3 regions of the Tepidamorphus gemmatus genome follow, and region 3 is predicted to be linked to each of the others. Evidence: riboswitches for the same ligand, from Rfam matches in the RefSeq annotation. Region 3 holds a riboswitch; each other region holds the start of a gene.
The links. A riboswitch is a leader RNA that binds a small molecule or an ion and turns the genes downstream of it on or off. The one in region 3 is predicted to bind cobalamin.
Positions count from the first base shown of each region.

Region 1: linked by a shared signal. The riboswitch ahead of EDC22_RS02180 (DUF1636 family protein) and the one ahead of EDC22_RS15455 (ABC transporter substrate-binding protein) in region 3 are both predicted to bind cobalamin.
Region 2: linked by a shared signal. The riboswitch ahead of EDC22_RS02205 (CbtB domain-containing protein) and the one ahead of EDC22_RS15455 (ABC transporter substrate-binding protein) in region 3 are both predicted to bind cobalamin.

Region 1 covers NZ_SMAK01000001.1:466,576-472,431, forward strand. The annotation lists gene cobN (cobaltochelatase subunit CobN) at 1-2,023, opposite strand, end outside; gene cobW (cobalamin biosynthesis protein CobW) at 2,026-3,075, opposite strand; gene EDC22_RS02180 (DUF1636 family protein) at 3,072-3,488, opposite strand; cobalamin riboswitch at 3,622-3,847, opposite strand; gene cobU (bifunctional adenosylcobinamide kinase/adenosylcobinamide-phosphate guanylyltransferase) at 3,909-4,421, shown strand; gene cobO (cob(I)yrinic acid a,c-diamide adenosyltransferase) at 4,418-5,026, shown strand; gene EDC22_RS02195 (cobyric acid synthase) at 5,226-5,856, shown strand, end outside.
Region 2 covers NZ_SMAK01000001.1:472,863-478,718, forward strand. The annotation lists gene EDC22_RS02195 (cobyric acid synthase) at 1-402, shown strand, start outside; gene cbiB (adenosylcobinamide-phosphate synthase CbiB) at 383-1,369, opposite strand; cobalamin riboswitch at 1,468-1,664, shown strand; gene EDC22_RS02205 (CbtB domain-containing protein) at 1,701-1,880, shown strand; gene EDC22_RS02210 (CbtA family protein) at 1,888-2,574, shown strand; gene EDC22_RS02215 (DUF6790 family protein) at 2,824-3,315, shown strand; gene EDC22_RS02220 (YbaK/EbsC family protein) at 3,303-3,776, opposite strand; gene EDC22_RS02225 (hypothetical protein) at 3,921-4,523, shown strand; gene EDC22_RS02230 (metallophosphoesterase family protein) at 4,510-5,445, opposite strand; gene EDC22_RS02235 (NUDIX domain-containing protein) at 5,832-5,856, shown strand, end outside.
Region 3 covers NZ_SMAK01000011.1:99,054-104,909, reverse strand. The annotation lists gene EDC22_RS15465 (ABC transporter permease) at 1-691, opposite strand, end outside; gene EDC22_RS15460 (ABC transporter permease) at 766-1,701, opposite strand; gene EDC22_RS15455 (ABC transporter substrate-binding protein) at 1,698-3,227, opposite strand; cobalamin riboswitch at 3,486-3,702, opposite strand; gene EDC22_RS15450 (transketolase family protein) at 3,765-4,790, opposite strand; gene EDC22_RS15445 (transketolase) at 4,787-5,623, opposite strand; gene EDC22_RS15440 (SDR family NAD(P)-dependent oxidoreductase) at 5,631-5,856, opposite strand, start outside.

The DNA.
Region 1 (5,856 bases), on a different contig from region 3:
TCTGCGTGCGGCGGCGGTCGAGGCCGTCGGCGGCGGCGTATTCGTCGATCAGCCGCTCCAGCTCGGCGGCTGCGCCATGGCTGCCGGCAGCCTTCAGCGGTGGCGTGAGATGGCCGATGGTCACCGCGCCGAGGCGGCGCTTGGCGGCGGCGGCTTCGCCGGGATTGTTGACGATGAAGGGATAAATGACCGGCAGCCCGCCGATCAGCGCCGCCGTCGCGCAGGATTTCGACAACGCCACCGCCTTGCCCGGCAGCCATTCGAGCGTGCCATGGGTGCCGAGATGGATCATCGCGTCGATACCGGCGACCTCGCGCAGCCAGAGATAGAAGGCGACAAACACATGGCGCGGCGGCAGGTCGGGGTCGTGGTAGTCGGCCTTGCGGTCGAGGGCGTTGCCGCGATCGGGCTGGATGGCGAGGATGATGTTGCCGCACCGGACGACGCGGTGGGCGAACACCCGGCCGGCTCCCAGCTTGCCCGCCACTGCCGCCTCATCTCGGGCAGCCGCAGGCTGATCCGGGATCTGGGTGGCTGCACCGGTCAGCACATCCCCGATCCCGGTTCTCGACTCACGCTCCGGCCAGGATGACGCCTCACGGACGGGAGCAGGAACGACGGCGGGGTCCTCCCGAGGTTCGCCCCACGCTGCGAGAATCTGCGTCCGTGTCGCCTCCGGCAGCGTATCGAACAGGCGGCGATAGGCGTCGAGCGACAGGAACGGTGCCGGCTCGGCATCGCAGAGGGCGGCGACGATCTCGCGGCCGGTCGGCGCAACGGGGCCGGTGTCGTAGCCCTCCTTGCCCAGCAGGCGCACGATCTCGGCGGCGCTCTCGATGGCGTCGAGGCCGACGGCATGGGCCGCCTGACCGGCCGCGCCGGGATAGTCGGAGAGGATCAGCGCCAGCCGGCGGTCGCGGCGCGGCGTCGCGGCGAGCCGCGCCCAGCCCGCCGCGCGGGCGGCGGCAAGGGCGATGCCAGCCGGATCGGGACGGTGCACCGTACGGGCGTATTCCAGGCCGGGCACTTCGATCTCGTCGGCCTTGAAGGAGACCGCGGTGGCAAGCAGCCGGCCGTCGAGTTCCGGCAACACCACCTGCATGGCGAGATCGGCCTGGCCGAGACCGCGCGGCGAAGCCTCCCAGGCCTCGCGTGACGAGGTGGCGAGCACGACCTGCAGGACTGGCGCACCGGCGGCTTCGAGCGGCGAGGGCCCGTCGTCGAGGCGGGCGGAGAAGCCGGTGGCGTTGAGGACGACCGCCGGCCGCAAGTCGCGCAGCGTGTCGGCTACCCAGCGTGCCGTTTCAGGACCCTTCAGGCTCGTGACATGGAGCGCGCGCACGTCGAGCCCGCGCCGGTCCAGCTCGGCCGCGAGCGCGTCGACCGGCGCCAGATCGCCGGCAAGCAGCCAGGCACGGTAGAAGACGATCACGGCAAGCGGGCGGGTAGCGTCCTTGCCGGCACGCGGCGACAGGGTTCGGGGTACGTACTCCCCATGCAGGGCGACCGGTTGTGCCCGGACGCCATCGTCGTCACCGAGACCGGCAAGATGGCTGAGCAGCCGCAGGGCCGCGCGCATGTTGGCCGGGCCACCCTCCGCCAGCAGCGTGTCGAGGCGGCTGCGGATGGCCGGATCGACGGTCGAAAGGTCCCGGAGCCGTGCATCCTCGCGGCCGTCGCCGGGCATGAACACCACCGGGATGCCCCTGTCCCGGCAGGTCCGGGCGATCTCCTCGCAGCCATAGCGCCAGTAATCGAGGCCGCCGAGCAGCCGCACCGCCACGCAGCGCGCGGCGGCGACGACCTGCTCGACATAGAGATCGACCGACATCGGATGCCGCAGCCGGCCGATGTTGGCCAGTCTGAGCTGCGGCAGATCGCCGGCCGCCTGCCAGGCCGTGGCGGCGCTGCCGAGATCGGAATCAGAGAAGGACAGGAACACCAGCGGCGCAGGCGACTGGCCGAGATCGACCGCCGTCTCGACATCGTCGAGCGATCGTGTCTCCCGGACCAGGATGTGCATGCCTACCCCCGGATTGCCGCCTCGATGGCCGCCCTGTCGAAGCCGGTCTCTGCGATCACCACCAGGCGCCCGGTGCGCGCCTCGCCGGGCGCCCAGGGCCGGTCGAAGGTGTGATGGAACCGGTTGCCGACACCCTGTACCGCGAGCCGCAACGGCTTGCCGGCGACCGCGACGAAACCCTTGATGCGCAGGATATCGTGGGTCTCGGCGGCCGTCTTCAGACGGGCCACCAGCCGCTCCGGCTGGTCGATCTCGCCGATCTCGACGACGAACGTGTCGAAGTCGTCGTGCTCGTGGCCATCCTCGCCATCGTGATGCGACGGGCGGGCGTCGAGATCATCCTCGGCGGCCGCGCCGATCCCCAGCAGTACGGCCGGATCGATGCGGCCCTCACGGGTCGCCACGACCTTCACGGCGCGCGGCAGGGATTCGGCGATGGCGCGGCGCAGCATGTCGAGCTCACCCTCGTGCAGCAGGTCGGCCTTGTTGAGCAGCACGAGGTCAGCTGCCATCAGCTGGTCCTCGAAGACTTCGGCCAGCGGATTGTCATGATCGAGCGATGGGTCTTCGGCGCGCTGGCGAGCGACCTTCTCGGGATCGTCGGCGAAGCGTCCGGCCGCGACCGCCGGGCCATCGACGACGGTTATGACACCGTCGACCGTCATGCGCGAGCGGATGGTTGGCCAGTCGAATGCCTTGATGAGCGGCTTCGGCAGGGCGAGACCCGAGGTCTCGATCAGCACATGCTCGGGTGGCTGCGGCCGGTCGAGCAGTGCCTGCATCGTGGGCAGGAACTCGTCGGCCACCGTGCAGCAGATGCAACCATTCGCGAGTTCGACGATGTCCTCCTCAGAGCAGTCGGCGATCCCGCAGCTCCTCAGCAGCTCTCCGTCGATGCCGAGCGAGCCGAACTCGTTGACGATGATCGCGATGCGGCGGCCGTTCGCGTTCTGGAGCACGTGTCGCACCAGGGTCGTCTTGCCGGCGCCGAGAAAGCCGGTGATGACGGTTGCGGGAATCTTGCCGGCGGCCGGACGGGCGGTTGCGGTCATTCGGCGGCGTCCTTCAGCGGTGGTTGCGGAGCGGCGAGATGCAGCGGAAAGCGCCCGATGATCGCATGCCGCAGCGACTCGGGACGGCCGGAGCGCAGGACGGCTCCTGTCTCCGATCGCGCATAGGCGATGGCGTAGTCGATCAGGTCGTCGGCGTGTTCCGGGCCGAGATCGCCAACCATGTAGGCCCACTTGCCGGGCTGGGAGATCGCCGCCGAACAGCCGCGCTCGCAGTTGGCGAAGCAGACGACCGGGACGATCGCCGGGGCATCGGCGCCGAGCGCCCGCGCCGCGGCACCGGTCGCCTCGAACAGCAGCTGGCCGGCACGCGGCACATCTTCGGCCGACGGCGGATCGCCCGCCCGCCGGCAGGTTGTGCAGACATAGAGCGTCGGGCGCGAGTCGCCGGCCACCGCTTGTTCCCCAAGTCACGGCGCAGGATTGCGCCTGTCGGGGTGCGTGGTCCCGCCCGCGTGCGACATCGCCGGGACGGTCGCCGACGGGATCGCCGGTTTCCGCAGCGCCGGCGCACCCCGCCCGGCTTGCGGTCAGTCCGTTGCGACGGCAGGTCTCCTGGCTCGCGGTTCAGATCGCCTTCCGTCACCTTCCCGGGCGCGGACCCAGTGGCATCCGACGGGTGGCTCACCGCCTACAGTTGCGGGGGCAGCCGCGGCATGGGGCCTGGTCCGACATGTCCGGCCCGGCACCGCGTTCCCTTTTCACCTTCGTCCCGCTTGCGCCGGGGCGAAGGACCGTCACGGATTGACTATTGGTTCGTCCGGGGCGAGTCAATCGCGGACGGGCCCGGCAGGGGATTCCCGGAGGGCGTGACAATGACGGTGACTTTCGTGCTGGGCGGAGCCAGGTCGGGGAAGAGCCGCTACGCGGAAAGCCTGGTGACCGCATTGCCGCCGCCCTGGACCTTCATTGCGACCGCCGAGATCCACGACGACGAGATGCGCCAGCGGATTGCCGAGCATCGCGCCCGGCGTGGCGAGGGCTGGTACACGCTGGAGGCGCCCGTCGACATCGTCGGGGCGCTGCGGTCGGCGCCGGCGGGTGCGCCCGTCCTGGTGGACTGCCTGACGCTGTGGCTGTCCAATCTGATGCTGGCCGACTATGACGTCGTCACCGCCGTCGACGACCTGGCCCGGGCGCTCAGCGAATCGTCGGCGCCAGTCGCCATCGTCTCGAATGAACTGGGGCTCGGCATCGTGCCCGACAATGCGCTCGCCCGGCAGTTTCGCGACGCGCACGGCCGGATGAACCAGCGCATTGCGGAGGTGGCCCACTCGGTGGTGTTCATGCTGGCCGGTCTGCCGATGCCTGTGAAGGTGGCGCGATGAGCGGACCGGATGCGGCGGCGCGGCATCGCGCCAAGATGGAGAAGCGGAAGGCGGTTCAGGACGCCGAAGTGGCGTCCAAGACGATCGAGAAGGGCCTGCTGATGGTCCATACCGGCGCCGGCAAGGGCAAGTCCACCGCTGCCTTCGGGCTGGCGCTCCGGATGGTCGGGCGGGGGCGCAAGGTCGGCGTGGTGCAGTTCATCAAGGGCGCTTGGTCGACCGGCGAGCGTGGCGCGCTCGAGAGCTTCGGCGCGCTCGTCGAATGGCATTCGATGGGCGAGGGCTTCACCTGGGAGACGCAGGACCGCGACCGCGACATCGCCGCCGCCCGCCGCGCCTGGACGAAGGCGCTGGAGCTGATGGACGACCGCTCGGTCGCGCTGCTTGTCCTCGACGAGCTCAACATCGCGTTGCGCTACGACTACCTGCCGATCGACGAGGTGGTCGGCGCGCTCGCCGCCCGCCGTCCCGACCTGCACGTCGTCGTCACCGGCCGCAACGCGAAACCGGAGCTGATCGAGGCGGCCGATCTCGTCACCGAGATGACGCTCGTCAAGCATCATTTCGCCGCGGGCGTTAAGGCGCAGGAGGGCATCGAGTTCTGAGCGCGATGTCTGGCCATCTGCCGTGCCGTCATTCCGGTCGAGCCGAGCGCGTGCCGGGACCGGGGCGCTTCGACATCGCCGATCCAATCCTCCCGATCGCGAACAGCCGCTGGTGCGGCTGCCGCGATGAGGGGCCGATTGTGGCTGCGAGCGGGATTGGAGGACGCCGCGCCGAAGCCCTGGCGCGGCCGGCTGCGCCATGACAGCCCGCGCAATCATGTTTCAGGGGACCGGCTCGAATGTCGGCAAGTCGCTGATCGTGGCGGGGCTGTGCCGGGTGCTCAGGCGTCGGGGGATCGCAGTCGCGCCGTTCAAGCCGCAGAACATGTCGAACAATGCTGCCGTCACCGCCGAGGGCGGCGAGATCGGCCGGGCGCAGGCGTTGCAGGCCCGCGCGGCGGGGTTGCGGGCCTCGGTGGACATGAACCCGGTGCTGCTCAAGCCGCAGAGCGAGACCGGCGCGCAGATCGTGCTGCACGGCAAGGTGATCGGCACGGCGAAGGCGCGCGAATGGCAGGAGATCAAGCGCGGACTGATGCCGGCGGTGCTGGAGAGTTTCGGCCGGCTCAAGGAGACCGCCGAGATCGTGCTGGTGGAGGGGGCCGGCAGCGCCTCGGAGATCAATCTGAGGGCCAACGACATCGCCAACATGGGCTTCGCTCGGGCCGCCGACGTGCCCGTCGTGCTGATCGGCGACATCGACCGCGGCGGCGTCATCGCCAGCCTGGTCGGCACCAAGACGGTCGTCGCGCCCGAGGACGCGGCGATGATCGAGGGCTTCATCGTCAACCGGATGCGTGGCGATCCGGGGCTGTTCGAGGCGGGAATGC
Region 2 (5,856 bases), on a different contig from region 3:
GCAGGCCGGGTGGACGGGCTCGGGCTGCTCGATGTCGAGACGGTGCTCGCCGGCGACAAGCATCTGGTGGAGGTGGCCGGCGTGACAATCGCCGACGGGCTGCCGCTTGTCGGCTACGAGATGCACATGGGGGTGACGACAGGGCCGGGCACCGGGCGCCCGCTGGTGCGCCTCGCCGACGGACGGACGGATGGGGCAGTCTCGGCGGACGGTTTGGTCGCCGGCACCTATGTGCACGGCTTCTTCGCCGATGACCGGCAGCGCGCCGCCTGGCTTGCGCGGCTCGGCGGCACAGCGTCCGGCGCTGACTACGAGGCCGGCGTGGAGGCCGCGCTCGACGGACTTGCCGCCCATCTGGAAAGGCATATCGACATCGGCCGGCTCATGTCGCTAGCCCGATGAGGGCTGCAAGCGCCAGTACGAAGATGCCCTGTGCAATGCAGGCGGTGCGGTAGAGGTCGAGCGCCCGGCGGATGTCCGCGGCCGTCAGGTCGGCGCGTCCGTCGCCCATCCAGCTGTCCTCGACACGGATGCCGCCATAGACGCGTGGTCCGGCGATCCGGATGCCGAGCGCGCCGGCCATCGCCGCCTCCGGCCAACCGGCATTCGGCGAGCGGTGACGGCGGGCATCCCGCTTGACCGCCCGCAGCGCCGCGGCCGCATCCGCCTCGCGGATCAGTGCGGCGAGGACGATCCAGCCGGCCGCCAGCCGCGAAGCCGGCAGGTTGACCAGATCGTCGAGGCGGGCAGCGGCGCGGCCGAAGTCGCGGTAGCGCTCGGTGCGGTGACCGATCATCGAATCGGCGGTGTTGACGGCCTTGTAGGCGGCGATCCCCGGCAGGCCGAGCAGCGCGCACCACAAAGCCGGCGCGACAACCGCGTCGGAGAAGTTCTCGGCGAGGCTTTCGATCGCCGCGCGGCAGACGCCGGACTCGTCGAGTGCCGCCGGATCCCGGCCGACGATGTGCGCGACGGCCGCGCGGCCGGCGTCGAGGCCGCCGGTCTCCAGTCCTTCGGCCACCGCCTCGACATGGTTCCAGAGGCTGCGCTGGGCGATCAGGCTCGAGGCGATCGCGGCAGTCAGGATGAGCGCGAGCAGCGACGGCAGCAGTGCCAGCAGAACCATCTGCACCAGCAGCGCCGGCACGACAGCGGCGATGAGGAGTGCGATCAGCGTCACGACACCGTTGAAGCGGCGAGTCTCGACGGTCATGTCCGGCCGGTTGAGCATCGCCTCGAGCCAATCGATCAGCGTGCCGATCCACACCACTGGATGACGGAGCACGGCGTAGAGCGGCCGCGGATAGCCGGCGGCGGCCTCGATCGCGAGGGCGGCGAACAGGACGTAGAGGTTTGTCGACAGCGTCATTGCCGGATCGATATCACGTCGCCCACCGGCGAGGCAGTGGCGGATCGGACGGCCGCCGCCATGTCGCAATCGCACTCGACGGGTCCGGGACCATCCGGTAGTCTCGCCTCCGGATCGGTCCCGAAAGGGCGAAGAGGGAACGCGGTGCCGGATCTCGTTCCGAAAGCCGCGGCTGTCCCCGCAACTGTAGGCGCCGAGCCGCCCCTCCAGCGAACCCACTGGCGCAAGCCGGGAAGGGGGAGGGCGGCGGTAGGCAGGCGCGAGCCAGGAGACCTGCCGGTCCATGGGGCAACTCCAAGGCCGCCGGTGGAGCGGCAGATCGGATGACGAGATGACTGAGACAACGACTTCCCTTTCGCAACCGGCAGCGGTCTCTTCGCGGCTGACGGTGGCCTCTGTGGTATTCCTGATGGGTGCGGCCGTCGTCTTCGTGACCGGCTTCGCGCATCCGCAGGCGCTGCACGACGCGGCGCACGATGCGCGCCACGCACTCTCCTTCCCCTGCCACTGATCGCGCCATGCTGAAGCGGATTCTGGCCGCGGGCCTCGTGGGAGGCATCGCCGGCGGACTGATCGTGGCCGCGATCCAGTCGGTCACGACGGTTCCGATGATCCTCCATGCCGAGGAATTCGAGGAGGTCGCCACCACGGGCCTGACAATCCTCGCGCACGCGCACGGCGACCACGCGCTTGGCGAGCACGGCGACGGGATGCGGACCATCCTCACCTATGTCGCCACCATCGCTGTCGCGGTGGGCTATGCCTGGATGCTGCTGGCAGTGATGTACGCCAGGGGCGCCCGGATCGACGTCAGCTCGGTGATCCCGTTCGCCATCGCAGGCTTCTTCGCCACCGGCCTCGCCCCCGCGCTCGGGCTCGCGCCGGAGCTGCCGGGGGTTGCGGCGGCCGATCTTTACGCGCGGCAGCTCTGGTGGGCGTTCACGGCCTTCGCCACAGCCATCGGGATCGGCGCGATCTATTTCGGCCGCAGCGCTCCCTGGGTGATAGGCGGGCTCGTGCTGATCGTGCTGCCGCATGTGGTCGGCGCGCCGCAGGCCGACGGCATGACGAGCGCCGTGCCGGCCGAACTCGCCGCACATTTCGCCGCGACGTCGCTCGTCATCCACGCGCTGATGTGGATCGTTCCTGCGGCGATCGCCGGTTACGCGATGTCGCGGATGAGCCTGGCCGACCGGACGGTCTGAGGCTCCGGGCCGGCCGGACGTCTTGCCGCCGGCCCGGCCTGGCCGCCGCGTCCTCGACCGCCTCTGCGAGCCGCGATGGGCAAGGCGTGGCGGGAGCGGTGTTGCGCCCCGATCCCGGCTCCGCGCGTCGTTCCGGCCGGAACGGCGCGCCTGGTGCCGGCGCCCGGGCCCGCCGATCGGGCAGGGTTCATCGTCTCCTCGAGGAATGTCACTCTCGTCGTCGGTCGATGATTCGCGCGAGGTGACGGCATGGTTTCCTTCGTTCCCATTCTTGCCTGGGTCTTGGCGCTCGTCGCCGCGGCCGCCGATATCGCGCGGGCCCCGCGTCCGCTCGGCGCGCGGCTGGTCGCGGACCGGCTGCTCCGGTGGATCTTCTTCTTCGTCATCGGCTTGATGAGCCTGTGGGCGTTCATGGGCCATGTCTTCTTTCCTGCCGAAGCGGCCGCGGCGATCGGCTGGCAGACGAGTCCGTTCCAGTTCGAGGTCGGGGTCGCCAATCTCGGCATCGGGCTGGCCGGCGTGGTCGGCGCCTTCTGGGGACGACTGGGATTCCGCACCGCCACATGGATCGTGGTGGCGTCGTTCCTCGGCGGGGCCGCGATCGGCCATTTGCGGCAGATCGCGGAGACGGGCAATCTGGCGGCTGGCAATGCCGGACCGATCCTCTATACCGACATCCTGACGCCGACGGTCGTGGCGGTGCTGCTGCTGGTCGCCTGGAAGGCGGATCAGAAGGCGTAGGTCGTGGCCGAGGCGGCGCGGGCGAGCGCGGCCGGATCGACCGCGAACACGCAGCGCGGCGTGCCTGCCGCCGCCCAGACGACCTCGTATGTCAGGAGCCTCGCGTCGATCAACGTGCGCATCGGTTCGGGATGGCCGATCGGCGGAATGCCGCCAATCGCATAGCCGGTGATCTCGCGCACGCGGCGGCCGTCGGGACGGACCAGCGGCTCGCCGAGTTCCGCCGCGACCGCCATCTCGTCGACCCGGTTGGCGCCGGAGACCAGCAGCAGGTAGGGTTGGCCGCTCGCCGCTCCGACGAACACGAGCGACTTGACAATCTGCGCCACCTCGCAGCCGCAGGCCCGGGCCGCCTCCTCGGCGGTGCGGGTCGAGTCCGGCATCTCGACAACGTTCACCGCAAGACCGGCGGCCGCGGCGGCGGCGGCGACACGGCGGGCACTTTCGGGAAGCTGATCCATGACGGGCGCCCTTATAGCAGCGGGCGCAGGCAGGGTCATCAGGGAGAGGCGATCCGCGTCGACCGGGATAGAAGCCTGATTTCTGCGAGCGATCATGGTAAACTGGTCGTTAATGGGCCGAATCTTCCGGAGACGGAGCTGCCAATGTCGGAAGAGACGATCATCGAGGCGCCGATCAAGCAGGCGGAGACGAGCCGCCTGCGCGCGGCGCTGCGGCGTGCCCGTCAAACCGAGGCCGAGCGCTCGGACGTCATCGTCGATCTGCGCGAGGCGGAGATCGCCCGCCTCGAACTGCTGCAGGATGCGCTTTCGGACGTCTTCGACGAGATTCCGGAAGGAACCGACCTGCTCGAATGCGCTCTGATTCCGGGTACCCCGCCGCGGTTGTGGATCGACGTGCTGGCCCATGTGGTGATGGCGCGTGACAAGCGCACCTACCGTTTCCTGAAGGACACCCGGCACGGACGGCAGGTCATCCTCGAGACGACCAGCATCGACGAGATGGCGAACCGCGTCACCGATTATGTCGCGCACCGGCTGATCGAGCGCGAACGGGCGCTGGAAAGCGACTCGGAAGGCAAGGCGATCGTGTCGCTCGCCGCCCGACAGGCGGAGGACAAGGCGATGACGGTTGAGCGGACCGTGCGGCGCTTCGGCTGGGGAAGCCTGATCACCGCCTTCGTACTCGGGGTGTTGATCGGCGCCGTCGGACTGTTCGTCGTCGGCGTGACGTTCAGCCTGCCCTAGGAGCTGCAGCGCACGGCGCGACCTCGTCCCGGCCGGTACGGAGCTCCTGCTCGCACAGTGTGTGGAGGACGCCCCCGTCAAAGCCGCGCACGATCATCCGGCACGACCAGGCGCCGGCCATCCCGGAAATGTCGAACAGGTTGTACTGGGCAGCCGGCCGGCCGCTGTGCTCCAGCGCCGAAGCCGAGGGTACGCCGACCACCGGTATCGGCGCGACCGGGCCGGGCAGCCAGCGCAGCGTGGCGCGGTGCTCGTGACCGTGCAGGATCAACTCGGCGCCGGCGCGCTCCAGTGCCGCTGCGACCTCGCGCGCGTCGAGAAGCCGGCGAAAGCGGTCGCCGGGCTCGCGCGTCGGCGGATGATGGATCATAACGACTCGGAACCAACCCTCGCGGCCGAGGCGGGCGAGAAGCATTTCGAGCCGCGCGAGCTGGTCGCGGCCGACCTTCCCCGTCGCCAGGAACGGCGCAGTGACAATCGCCGAGGAGCACCCGACCAAGGCCAGCGGACCGCGCCGCCTGAGATAGGGAAATCCGCCATGCGCCAGGGTGTCCGGGTCGCCGGCCATGTATTCGCGCCAGGCGAGTTCCGTACCCGTCACGGCGCGGCGCACATAGGTGTCGTGATTGCCGGGCACCAGCGAGACCTTGTCCGGTGGCCCGATGTGATCGAGCCATGCCCGGCAGGCGCGCCATTCGGCCGGCGTCGAGACGATGGCAAGATCGCCGGTTACCGCGATATGATCCGGCGCATGGGTGTGGATGTCGCCGGTAACCGCATCGAGGACATGGCGGACATGAACGCGGCGGCGGTTGCGCTGCCAGTTCACCCAGCCGATCGCTCGCTGCGACAACAGGTCGCGTCGGCGCGGCGGTCCGTCGGGCGGGACGTGGGGGTCGGAGAGATGGGCAAGCCTGAACATTGCCCGCGCTTTCTAGCGGCGGCGGGCTGCGATGGCCAGACGGACGGACCCGAACGCGGGGTGGTCGACCCGCCTCAGTTGGGCGCGAAGGTCATCAGCGCGGCCGCGATGCGGCCGTCGCGGAGATCGAGCGCCGGGCGCCAGACATAGGCGCCGCGACGGCGGAACAGCAGACGAAGCATGACAGGCTCCAGGCAAAAGGGTTCAGCTGCATCGCTGAACCTTTCCCATCCACCTAGTGGACGTCATCGTCCGGGTCAGCCAGCCCGCGCGCGGGGAGGGGTTGCAGTGCACGCATGGCGGGTTGACGGCCGATCGGCCTGCCCGGCGCACACCGGTTGCCGCACCGGTTCGTTCCCCGCGGTAGGGAGGGCGGGGTGCGCCGAGTGCTGACCCACCTCGTGTTCCGGC
Region 3 (5,856 bases):
TGTACGGCGCCTCGTGGTAATATGGCAGAAGCTCGATCATCATCTGCCCGAGTTCCGGCGTCGGCGGCCTGATCCCGACATTGACGAAGCCGAGAGCGGCCACCGACAGGATCGCTGTCGCGGCCCCGAACGCGCCGACCGTCAGGATCATCGGCGCCATCTGCGGCCAGTAGTGGGTCAGGAAGACATAGACTGGTCCGAAGCCGAGCAGCTGCGAGGCCTGCACTGCCGGCGACGCGGCGACACGGATCGTGATGGCGCGCGCCATGCGGAAGTATTCGATCCACAGCACCAGCGAGATGCCGAGATAGAGCGGCCAGAACCTGCCGGGTGCGATCGCGATAATCAAAAGGACGAGCAGCAGCCCCGGCAGCGCCAGCACCATGTCCGCAGCCGTCGACAGCAGGCGGTCCACAAGCCCGCCGCGCGAACCGGCAAGGACCCCGAGCCCGACGCCAAGCACGGCGGCCACGATCGTGGCACCGATCGAGACCGACAGCGAGACGCGGATCGCCGCGGCAAGCCGTAGCGCCATGTCGCGACCGAGATGGTCGGTGCCGAGCCGATGGCCCGGACCGGGCGGCTGCAGCGTCTGCGCCAGGTTTTGGCCCGTCGGACTGCCATCGACAACGAGCGGCGTCAGCAGGCTGAATGCTGTCAGTGCGATCAGGATGGCGATTCCAACAATCACGCCTGCTCTCGGGCGGGCACCGGCCATCCGCCCGGCAGAAGGAACCTGTGCCGAGAATGGTTCGGTCGGAGCAATCATGCAGCTCTCCGGCGCGGATCGATGAGATGGCAGACGAGGTCGACCAGCCCGTTGAGCACCACGAACATCAGTCCCATCACCAGGGCAGTGCCCTGAATCATCGGGACGTCGCGGGCGACGATGGCGTGGACGAGCGCATGGCCGATCCCGGGCCAGGCGAACAATGTCTCGACGACGACGACACCCTCGATCAGATAGACGAGTTGAACCCCCAGATAGGTTATGACGGGAACGGCGATGTTGCGCACGCCGTGACGCCGGAACGTCTCGCCAGGCGGCAGGCCCTTGGTCAGGCCGAACCTGTAGTAGGGGGAGGCCATCACGGTGATCGTCGCGTCGCGGGCGATGCGGCTGGACACGGCGGCAAGGCCGAGCGCGAGCGTCAGGGCCGGCAGGACCGTGAAGCGCGCCCCGCCGTGTCCTGCCGCGGGCAGAAGGCCTGCATGGACCGAGAGGCCATAGATCAAGAGCAGTCCTATCACGAACTGCGGCAACGACCTGAGCCCGACCGTTGCGACGAATACGAGCCGGTCGAACAGTCCGCCTGGCCGTATCGCAGCCAGAACGCCGATCGGCGGCCCCAACACCATCGACAGGAGGATCGCGACCACCGCCAGCTCGACCGAATGGCCGAGCTGGTGTCGGATCTCGACGACGACGGGAACGCCCGAGACGAGCGACACCCCGAGATCGAAGCGCGCCATGCTCCAGAGCCAGTCTGCGAAGGCGGCAATCGCCGGCCGGTCGAGGCCGAGCTCGCGGCGGACCTGTTCGGCCGCCGCACCGTCGACGAGATCGTAACCGTACCGGCCGGCCGCGATGCGGAAGGCCATGTCTCCGGGCAGGCTCCGGACCATGATGAACGTCAGTGCCCCGACCATGACCGCAACGAGACCGGCCTGCAGGACCCGGTAAGAAACCAGCCGGATCACCTTGCCCACCTCATTCGCGAGAGGCGGTAGCTGCGCTCGAAGGGATCGATCGAGAAGTTCTCGACATCCTTGGACACTGCAGCCGTCTGCACGTACCAGACGACCGGGATGACGGGCAGTTCGTCCTGGAGGATGCGTGCGATGACGCGCCGCTGCTCCTCCGCCAGCTCTGCGTCGCCCGTCGTCAGGACAGTATCAATTGCTGCGATCAGCGCGTCGCTCTTCCAGTTCATGGCGCCCCAGTCGCCGCCCTCCGCGCCGAAATCCTGCATCAGCGTGCCGAGCGGATCGGGAACGAGCGAGAAGTTGCGGGCGATCAGCGCCGCTTCCAGCGTCCCGTCCTGGTGGCCAGCGGGGATGTCACCGGAATTGCCTACGGCGATCGTCGCATCGACGCCAATCTCGCGGAACTGGTCCTCGAGCGCCGTTGCCACAAGTGGCAATTCGGGCCGGTCCGGGTAGGTCCTGATCGTGAAGGCCAGCCTGACGCCGTCCTTCTCGAGGATACCGTCAGCGCCCGGCATCCAGCCGAGGCCGGCGAGGATTTTCCTGGCCCGTTCCGGGTCATGCGTCAGCGGTGCAAGGTCCGGATTGTGCCAGGCGGCCATTCCGGGCGGAAACAGCTGCGAGGCGGCGACATCGGGCTGACGCAGCAGCGCCGAAGCGATGCCTTGACGATCCATGGCGAGGCTGAGCGCCCGGGGCACCTGCGCATCGGCGAGCGGAGGATAGGCCGCGTTCACCTTCATCGTGATCACCCGCGGGAGCGGCACCGCCCGAACCTCGAGCCGGTCGTTGCCAGCCAGCCGCTGCAGGCTCGCCGGGTCGAGATTGAAGACGATCTGTGCATCGCCGCTTTCGGCGAGCAGTGTCCGGGTTTCGCCGCGACCGGCCGCAAGGAACATCGTGCGCGCGATCTCAGGCTTCTCGCCCCAGTACCCGTCGAACCGCTCCATGGTGAATCGCTGCGGCGGCTCCACGCTCACGATCCTGTAGGGACCCGTGGCGACAATCTGCGTCACGGACCCGTCGGCCGCGTAGGAGGCCGGTGCCAGGATCTGGGCCGAGGTATGCGCCAGGAAGGCGAGCAGCGGCGAGAATGGTGACGACAGCCGGATGAGCACAGCGGCATCGCCGACTGCCTCGATCGACTCGATCGGCACCTTGTCGAGAACGCCCGGCTTGCCGCGGGCGATCTCCAGGGAATGCACGACATCGGCGGCCGTCATCCTGGACCCGTCGTGATAGGTCACGTTCGGGCGCAGATCGAACCGCCAGGTCCGGCCGTCCTCGCTCACGATCCACGACGCCGCGAGCGCTGGGATCGGCAGACCATCGTCACCGATCTCGATCAGTGTCTCCGCGACCTCCATGCGGGTGAACGCATAGCCGGTCACAGAAGGGTCGAAGCCCTTGATCTCCCATGGTGCGACGACGGTCAGGGTCCGATCCTCGGCCCACAGGGCGAAGGGCGACATGATCGCCGACATCGCGACGGCAGCCAGAGCCATACGAGCTCTCTTCATGACATTCTCCGGATGATGTGAGGCGGCACCGCTGCACACGCGGGCAGCAGCAGGAGCAGGAATGTTATGCTATAACGTAACCGATCCGGATGTCACGGGCCGTCCGAGCAGCGCATCCGATCGTGTGGAAAGGCTGAGCTACGTTCGATCATCGGCAACCCCGCTCGATTGTCAGGGCGAGTGCCGGAAGGACGCCTGGCCTACGGCCATGCACATGAATGCCGCAGCCACACGACCCGCGGGGCACCCCGCCCGGGGACGTTACGCATGGCCACGGCAGGTCTCCTGGCTCGCGGGTCATCGCGTGTTCGCCGCCTTCCCGGGATTTCACCCAGTGGCATTCCGACGAACGGCTATCCGCTCACAGTTGCGGGGGCAGCTCCGGTCTTGCGCTCCGACGACACGGAAACACGCACCGGATTCCCTCTTAGCTCCCGATCTGACGACTCGGAAGACCGTGACGGGAAGAGCTTGCCCCAGACAATCCGTTGGCGTCAACAGTCGATCGGCGTGCTCCTGCGCGCGATGAGACGCACCCTATAACCAGCCCTTCACTGATCGCGCCACCGCCTCCGACGACAGGCCGTAGCGCTCATGCAGCGTCGGCAGCGCCCCGGCGTCGAGGAATTCGTCGGGCAGCGCGATCTGTCGGAAGGCGGCCGGCCGTACCCCGGCGCGCAGCAAGAGGCCTGCGATCGCCTCGCCGAGGCCACCGACGATGGAATGGTTCTCGGCCACCACCACCAGCCGGCCAGGCTTGCCCGCCTCGCCAAGGATCGCCGCCTCGTCCAGCGGCTTGATGGTGGAGACGTGCAGGACGGCGGCGCCGATGCCGTCGGCCGCTAGCATCTTCGCCGCCTCCAGCACCCGCATCGTCATGAAACCCGACGACACGAACAGCACATCGGCGCCGTCGCGCAAGAGCTTCGCCTTGCCGAGCTCGAACCGGTAGCCGTACTCCTCCAGCACCACCGGCACGTTGCCGCGCAAAAGACGCATGTAGACCGGCCCCGGATGGTCGGCGATCGCCGGCACAGCCTGCTCGATCTCGGTGGCATCGCACGGGTCGATGATCGTCAGGTTCGGCATTCCCCGGAAGATCGCTATGTCCTCGGTCGCCTGATGGCTGGGGCCATATCCGGTGGTCAGACCCGGCAGCGCACAGACGATCTTGACGTTCAGACTTTCCTCCGCGATCGCCATGCAGATGAAGTCGTAGGCGCGCCGGGAGGCGAACACCGCATAGGTGGTGGCGAACGGCGTGAAGCCCTCGCGCGCCAAGCCGGCCGCCGCCCCCATCAGCACCTGCTCGGCCATGCCCATCTGGTAGAAGCGGTCCGGATGCGCAACAGCGAACACGTGCAGATCGGTATAATTGCCGAGATCAGCCGTCAGCCCGACGATATCGGCACGGCTGTGGGCAAGCTCCGCCAGCGCATGGCCGAATGGCGCCGGCCTTGCCGGATGCCCCTCCGGCGCCAGCGAGGCGATCATCGCCGAGGTCGTCGCCCGCGGTCCGTTCCCGGTCTTCGGGCGGGGCGTGTACTTGGACAGCCGTGTCATGCCCCCCTCCCCGCGTCCAGCGCCTGCAGCGCCAGCTCCCATTCCTCAGGCTCGACCCTGAGGAAATGGTTGCGCTCACGCGCTTCCAGGAATGGCACGCCCTTTGCCATCCTGGTGTCGCAGATCACCACGCGCGGCTGCGCCGCCCTGCTGCCCCGTGCTGCATCGAAGGCCGCGACCAGCGCGTCGATGTCGTTGCCGTTGACACGCCAGCACTGCCAGCCGAATGCCCGCCACTTGTCCTCGAGCGGCTCGAAGCCCGAGACCTTCGTGGCCGGCCCGTCCGCCTGCATGTCGTTGACATCGACGATTGCGATGAGGTTGGACAGGCCGAACCGGCTCGCCGCCATCGCCGCCTCCCAGGTCGACCCCTCGCCGAGTTCGCCATCGGACAGGAGATTGTAGACGAATGCGCCGGACGCCTTGCGCCGCAGGCCGAGCGCCATGCCGATCGCGATCGGCAGTCCGTGACCGAGCGATCCCCCGGTGATTTCCATGCCGGGGGTGTAGGCGGCCATGCCCGACATCGGCAGACGGCTGTCGTCGGTGCCGTAGGTGTCGATCTCGTCCTCCGGCAGGATCCCCGCCTCGACCAGCGCCGCGTAGAGCGCGATGGCGTAGTGGCCGATCGACAGCAGGAAACGGTCGCGTCCCTCCCATTCCGGATCGTCCGGACGATAGGTCAGCGCATGGAAGTAGGAGACCGCCAGCACATCGGCGATGCCGAGCGCCTGGGCAATGTAGCCCTGCCCCTGGACCTGCCCCATGCGCAGCGCGTTGCGGCGGATATTGTAGGCCCGATCGGCGAGGCTGACATTGGATCTGTTGGCCATCGCGCCCTCAGTGGATCAGCATGCCGCCATTGACGTCGATCACCGCTCCGGTGACATAGGCCGACAGGTCGGAGGCGAGGAACAGGTAGATGCCCGCCACGTCCTCGGCCGATCCGAGCCGTCCCAGCGGGATTCCTTCAATGATCTTCTGCTTCATCTCGTCGGAGAGCTTGCCCTGGGTGATGTCAGTGTCGATCAGACCCGGCGTGACGCAGTTGACGCGAATCCCGTCA